2 regions of the Paenibacillus sp. DP01 genome follow, and region 2 is predicted to be linked to the other one. Evidence: riboswitches for the same ligand, from Rfam matches in the RefSeq annotation. Region 2 holds a riboswitch; the other holds the start of a gene.
The links. Region 2 has a riboswitch for glycine ahead of sdaAB (L-serine ammonia-lyase, iron-sulfur-dependent subunit beta). Riboswitches for the same ligand answer to the same signal wherever they lie in the genome.

Region 1 (3,765 bases), 1.8 Mb from region 2:
ATAACTCTTAGGTTTGTAAACGTTATGGATTAAGAGATATTCAGAATAAATAAAATGTCGGTAATCACCAGTCTTATAACCTAAAAAAAGGAGTACCCTCAAGCCTGTGATGGCTGAGGATACTCCCTTTTAGTATTTATGAATTTACCGTTTGTCCCTTTTCTTCTACTTGGATAGCCGCCCCTACATTGGCACCAGCAAGAATACCCTTGTTCTTATTAGGATACAAAGAATTCATATAAGTCCGGGTTTCTGCAACAACAATTCCCGACAAGCCGAGCAGTGCAATCAGGTTCGGAAAAGCCATCATGGCGTTAAAAATATCTGCCAGCAGCCAGATGGCATCGAGCTTGATGAACGCGCCTCCGGCAACCAGTACGATGAACAGATAACGGTATGGTTTAATCCACTTGACCCCAAGCAAATATTCAACACAGCGTTCCCCGTAGTAGTTCCAGCCAAGTATCGTTGTGAACGCAAATAAAATAAGGCTAATCGTCACGAGCTCTGCTCCAGCCGGAAAGGCACTGGAAAACGCATGCTGAGTCATCAGACCTCCATCATCATTTCCACTCCATATTCCCGTAACCAGCAATGTAAATCCTGTCAAATTACAAATAATCATCGTATCGATAAAAACGCCCGTCATGGATATTAGCCCTTGTTCTGCGGGCCATTTCGTCTTAGCTGCTGCTGCTGCGATTGGCGCACTTCCCAAACCAGCTTCATTTGCAAAGATCCCTCTGGCAACTCCGCTTCGCATCGCCAGCATAATCGTGGCTCCGGCAAATCCACCCGTCGCAGATGTTGTCGAGAAAGCCCCTTGTAATACTAGTGCGATCGCATGAGGAAGCTCTCCTGCAAACTTAATGAGTACGATTAAACAAACCACGATATAGAGCCCCGACATGAATGGAACAATCTTTGTGGATACCTTGGCGATACTTTTGAGTCCTCCAATCGTAACAACAGCCGTCAACACGGAAATAATGATTGCTGTAACTACTGTTGGCACGCCAAAGCTACTTTCCGTAGAAGAAACGATAGCCTTTACTTGCGGAAAAGTACCGATTCCAAATAGTGCTACAAGAATACCAGAAAAGGCAAACAACATCGCCAGCGGCTTGAAACGGCGGCCAAGCCCATTTTCAATATAATACATCGGTCCACCCGAAAATTGTCCGTTCCGGTCTTTAACACGGTATTTAACGGATAATAGCCCTTCCGCATATTTGGTTGCCATCCCGAAAAAAGCTGCAACCAGCATCCAGAATAATGAACCGGGCCCACCCAGTTTGATCGCTGTTGCGACACCGACGATACTTCCCGTACCTACAGTAGCTGCAAGTGCCGTACTCAATGCTCCAAAGCTACTGACATCCCCGCTGCCTTCGTCCGGCGCTTTACCAATTAGCTTGAGCGCTAAGGGCAATCGAATAATCTGAAGCATCTTCAGACGGATCGTTAGCCACAACCCAGTGCCCATGACGAGAATTAGAAGCGGCGCTCCCCACATCCAACTGTCAATCGTTTCTAACACATGTACCAAATTCATTTCAACCCGCTCCTTCAGCATAGTAGAAAACAAAAAAGAGTCAAATCTGTTGATTCGACTCTTGGAGAGGTTAAAGGCACGAAAAAATACAACCATCTTGTGCAGGATTTCACCTCTAAAAGCTTATAAAAAGCCTAGGGCTATCCCTGTCACAGGTTATTCGCGTCTCTGTCCTTTTGCCTGAGAGTTTAAGCAGATGTGATCTGCGGTGCACCTTCGGCGCCCAATTAAGGGTCTCTCCAGAGTTCTGTCCGTTTACGGTCCCTGCTCGTTGCTGTAAATCAGCCTAAGCACCTGAGAGTTTTGCCCCTTCGGTTGGAACTTTCATTCCATCTCCCGCAAACATCAACCAGACATATGAAATTTTTATTCATTATACAGAAAAATTTCAGCTTATTACAAGTGAAAAATTTGTGAAGCCCTCTGAAAGAATCAATAGAGTGTCTATACAAAAAGCGGGTACAGCAGATTGCATCCTGAGGATTTTCTCTGCTGTACCCGCCAAAACGATATGGAATTATAATTCTTCACCGTTGGTTGCTATCACATTTTTATACCAGTTAAATGAGTCCTTTTTGGAGCGTTGAAGCGTTCCGTTACCGTCATCATCCAGATCAACGTAAATAAATCCGTAGCGCTTGGACATTTCGGACGTAGACATGCTCACAAGGTCGATAGGTCCCCAGCTGGTGTAACCAATCAGATCAACACCGTCAGCAATCGCTTCCTTCATTTGGGCAATATGCTGACGCAAGTAATCAATGCGATACGTGTCATGCACAGAGCCGTCTTCTTCTACCTTATCATACGCACCCAGGCCATTTTCCACGATGAACAGTGGCTTTTGATAGCGATCATAAAACGTATTCAGTGTAACACGCAGGCCGATCGGATCGATCTGCCATCCCCAGTCGGAAGACTGCAGATACGGATTTTTCACACCGCCTATCAGGTTCCCTGCTGCCTTTTCGCCTTCTGGCCCTGCCGATACGGTCAAGGTCATATAGTAACTAAATGAGATAAAATCGACCGTGTTATTTTTCAAAATTTCGGCATCGCCGGGTTCTGTCTGGATCACAATATTATTTTCTTCAAAATAGCGGTTCATATAGTTGGGATATCCCCCACGAGCATGCACATCCGTAAAGAACAGGTTCATTTGATTTTCATGCTGTGCTTTCAGGATATCTTCTGGGTTACACGTATGTGGGTAGCTTTCAATGCGGGCCAGCATACAGCCGATCTGAGCACCCGGAATGATCTCATGTCCCCGTTTGGTCGCCAATGCACTTGCTACAAATTGATGGTGCAATGCTTGATATATCGCTTGTTGCTTGTTTTCTACACGGTCAATAACCACACCTCCGCCTGTAAACGGGCTCATAGTCATGACATTAATTTCGTTAAAGGTCAGCCAGTATTTTACTTTATCCTTATAGCGTGTAAATACCGTTTCGGCATATTTTACGTAATGATCCACGACTTCGCGTCCCAACCAGCCATTATACTTCTGTGTCAGACCTAGCGGTGTTTCATAATGCGACAGTGTTACCAAAGGCTCAATACCATACTTGCGCAGCTCATCGAATACATTGTCGTAGAATTGCAATCCCGCTTCATTCGGCTCGGCATCATATCCATTCGGGAAAATCCGCGACCAGTGGATGGACATCCGGAATACTTTAAAGCCCATTTCTGCAAACAAGGCAATATCTTCTTTGTAGTGGTGGTAAAAGTCCACACCTTCACGCTTTGGAAAACGGGCGTTTACCTTCCCTGCCAAGATGTCCTCCAGTCGTTCGGACGAAATTTCTATAGCATGATCGTTCTTACGTTCTGATTTAGGTACATAGGCTATCATGTCTGCGCTGGACAGACCTTTTCCATCTACGTCAAAAGCACCTTCCAATTGGTTGGCTGCAGTTGCCCCGCCCCAGAGGAAGTTTTTCGGGAATCCTTTTAGCGTCTTCGTCATGGTATGAAAACCTCTTTCCTTAATTTAATGTTTTCACTTTAGTCAGTAACCCGTCAGGTGCTGCAATGCGAATCCATAACTAACGGTAACCGTTCTCCTTTGAAATGCATCGACAGATGCTTTAAAATAGACGTAATGCCCTCATAAAGCATCCTAATTGTTGTAACGCGTTTCATGTCAAGTATTTTTTTCTTAGGTGAGGAGAAGCATCATGTCGAATCTTGATCAAATTGCA
Region 2 (3,765 bases):
GCCATTCATAACCTCGGAGGAATCCCAACGGTTTTTGTTACGGTCGGCATTATAATGGTCGGAGATGAAGAAGACACTTCCCCCGTTATTCACATATTGCAGCAGGGCAGCCTGCTCGAATGCCTTAAAGGCCACATTCGCTTCACCGATGATGAACACATCATATTGGCGCAGCTTATCATAGGTTATGGCCTGTTCTCCATAAGTAAAAGGAATAGGGCGGTTCAATTGATCCACAGTAAAGCCTACATTACGCAATCCATTGGCAAAGTCGGAGAAGGCGCCTTCAATGACCCAATCTGCTGCACCAGCCGTCTGTGCGTGCGTATTATCGAACAGCACCTTTTTGCCTTTTCCATCCGGCAGTGTAGTACCGGGTTGACCCGGGTTGCCAGGCTCAGGTTCGCCAGGACCTGGTTCCCCCGGCTCGCTTCCACTCACCAGTTCCACAGCGCTTGGACTTTTTACTCCACCAAAATTATTGTAGGCACCAAGCGTACCTGTCACGCGAATTTTGCTGCCGACCAGTTCAGGATGACCTGTTAACCCAAATTGCCCTCTGTACGCAGATGTCAGCTGCACATCCAATAGATTAGATGTGCTACGTTCATTGGCCTGGTCAGCAATCAGTACGTTAAAATCATTCGCAAACGGAGCAGAAAAATTAGCTGTTTTCGATCCGGTAGCATGTCCGACGATGTAGCCTTCCACCGTCACTGTACCTCCACTGCCTTGGCGCTGAAGTGCTTCGTCTACTGTCAATGCTCCCTCTGCCTTGACCTGACCGAATGGAACGAGGATCCCAATCAACAGCGATACGATCGCTGCTAGATGCAGCACCCCTTTCAAGCGTGAACCTGTGAACCGCAAGCCTTTTACCATACGTCAATATCCCTCCTATAATTCCATAAATGTACTTGTCCTCTATCAGATTAGCTGTCAATCTTCTAATTCCTTCCTGATTTCATCCATAAATATGTAAATTTTAATCTTTTTTATCGGAAACTCGCCTGTTTATGTAAAAATTGAAACCTGCGATTGACACCGAGCACGGCATACATTACGCTAATAAAGATATGTAGAACGGTATACGCGAATGAAGATGACGGGAGAGTCTGTCCAGGGGCTTACACGCTGGCGGCACCGAAGGAGCAAGACGTCAGCACCCGGCTGGCGGATAATCTCTCAGGTCCATGTATCGTCATCTGACGCAACTCTGGAGAGAGCGCAAGCCACCCAAGGGGTAAGGCGGTAAGGACACCGCACGAAACTCTCAGGTAACGAGGACAGAGATAAGGGAAACTTCCTTATCCTGTCCTTTTTTGCGCTCACATTGTACGTCAGCATTAGGAACCGTCATAGCTGCGCACAAACGCGGAAATACCATATACTATGGTACTAGAACATACAGGGGGCCACACCATGCGTTTCAAAGATGTATTTTCCATTATCGGTCCGGCCATGACCGGACCTTCCAGTTCACACACTGCAGGCGCGGTGCGGCTTGCACGCGTTGCCCGTCACTGGCTCGGGATGCAGCCGGACCGTGCCCGCATGACACTGTACGGCTCCTTCGCCGACACCTACAAAGGACACGGTACAGACCTAGCACTCATCGCAGGCCTGCTCAATTACGATACAGACGACCACCGAATTCCAGATGCCGAGCAATGGGCGGAGCAGGCTGGAATGGCCGTGGAGTTTGCCGTCAGCGGACTACCCGCGCCCCATCCAAATACCGTCCGTTTTGAACTGTGGAAGGGTGAGAATCAGCGCACACTGCTGGGCTCCTCCATCGGCGGCGGCAGCATCCATGTCCAGCAGCTCAACGAATTCCGAGTCAACCTGACCGGGGAGCTGGCTACGTTGGTGCTTCTTCACTCGGATAAGCCCGGCACATTAGGTGCGGTGACTTCAGCACTCGGCGCTGCCGACATTAACATTGCCTATATGCATGTGGATCGCAAAGGCCGAGATGGTGAAGCACTTACCGCCATCGAAACGGACAGTCCTCCTACGGCTGAACTGATCGCAAAACTACGATCCTTACCACATATGTACGAAATTAAAATGATTAATTTGAAAAAAGGAGCTGAATCTGATGCGATTTAGCCATCTGCATGAAATCAGCGCCATATGCGCGGAGGAATCCACCACGATTGGCCGCCTGATGATTCAAGAGCAGGTACAAGAGACGAATACAACGGAAGAAAAGATCTTCCGCCAAATGTCTGATTATTATGAAGTCATGAAGGAGGCCGTTCATCGTGGTCAGACACAAGACACCGTATCCCGCAGTGGATTAACGGGCGGTGACGGCAAGCGTCTGGCCGAGTATCTGCGGGCAGGGGAAACCTGCTCCGGCGACGCCTCCGCACTCGCCATGGCTTATGCGCTCTCCGTGTCGGAGGTTAATGCGTCCATGGGGCGTATTGTGGCTACGCCCACTGCTGGCTCTTGTGGAGTCATCCCCGGTGTGTTCATTAGTGCGCAGGAGCGATTCGGCTGGGATGATGAGCATATGGTGCACGGCTTGTTCGCAGCCGGAGCCATTGGCTACGTCATCGCCAACAATTCCTTCATTTCCGGCGCGGAGGGAGGCTGTCAGGCTGAGATTGGCTCAGCCATCGGGATGGCCGCTGGAGCTATGGTCGAGCTACGCGGCGGCACACCTGAGCAGGCCGTTCACGCCGTAGGCCTAGCGCTCAAGAACACGCTCGGTCTGATTTGCGACCCCGTCGCCGGACTCGTCGAGATTCCGTGCATCGTGCGCAACGGGCTGGGAGCCGTGACCGCACTTGCCGCAGCGGATATGGCTTTGGCGGGTGTACGCAGCGCCATTCCGTCTGACGAAGTCATTGACGTGATGCTTGAAGTCGGCAGCGCAATGCCATCAAAGCACCGCGAGACCGCCAAAGGCGGCTTGGCCCAGACACCCACTGGCAAGCGTTTGACCGAATCACTGACACGCAACACATCAACCAAGAAGAATAAATCGTAGCTTCTAAGCTTTAAAAAATAAAAGAGCAAGCATATCGTCTCTAGACGTATGCTTGCTCTTTTTCTTTTCATTTTAACAGATTACTGAACGGTTACCTGTACCTTCGTCATTTTACCTGCATATTTCACTGTAATTACAGCTTTGCCCTTGCCCTGTGCCTTAATGTTGCCGTCTTTGACGGTCGCAACAATAATTCTGGACGAGGACCAGACAGCAGGTTTGGAAACATCCTTCTCCGACTCATCCTTATACGTGGCTGTAGCCGTAACTTTGGCCAGCTGCCCTGCCTTCAAAGTCAAGGCGACTTCGTCCGTTTGCAGGTATTTAAGCGTATCAACATCAACAGGTACGCTGATCACCTTACCGCCAAACTTCGCCTGAATGTTAGCCTTACCGTAGCTGACCGCGGTAACCTGACCCTTTTTGACGGTGGCTACCTTATAGTTGGACGTTTTCCATTCAGCTTGGGTTGTAACATCCTTTTCTTTGCCATCACTGGATTTAACTACAATCGCAATCGTTTTTTGATCCCCGGATTTTAGTGATAACGCAATGGCATCCGCTTCAATCTTTTGCGCTACGTCCACTTCTACCGTAAACGTAATGGTTTGCTTGCCATATGAAGCAGTGACCGTTGCCTTACCGCTTGCATTCGCTTTAATCAAACCTTCGCTAACTTCAACTACTTTTACATTACTAGTAGTCCAAGTGGCGTCCTTGGTTACGTCTGTTTTTGTGCCACCACTCTTAACGCCTGTTATTTT

Region 1: another riboswitch for glycine. It lies ahead of ACH59B_RS19310 (sodium:alanine symporter family protein); the one in region 2 lies ahead of sdaAB (L-serine ammonia-lyase, iron-sulfur-dependent subunit beta).

What each region holds. Positions count from the first base shown of each region.
Region 1 is NZ_CP173059.1:4,410,593-4,414,357, forward strand. It holds gene ACH59B_RS19305 (sensor histidine kinase) at 1-11, shown strand, start outside; gene ACH59B_RS19310 (sodium:alanine symporter family protein) at 137-1,555, opposite strand; glycine riboswitch at 1,714-1,808, opposite strand; gene ACH59B_RS19315 (glycoside hydrolase family 1 protein) at 2,073-3,530, opposite strand; gene ACH59B_RS19320 (LacI family DNA-binding transcriptional regulator) at 3,742-3,765, shown strand, end outside.
Region 2 is NZ_CP173059.1:463,982-467,746, reverse strand. It holds gene ACH59B_RS02075 (DUF6359 domain-containing protein) at 1-882, opposite strand, end outside; glycine riboswitch at 1,097-1,211, shown strand; gene sdaAB (L-serine ammonia-lyase, iron-sulfur-dependent subunit beta) at 1,423-2,112, shown strand; gene sdaAA (L-serine ammonia-lyase, iron-sulfur-dependent, subunit alpha) at 2,102-3,001, shown strand; gene ACH59B_RS02060 (Ig-like domain-containing protein) at 3,082-3,765, opposite strand, start outside.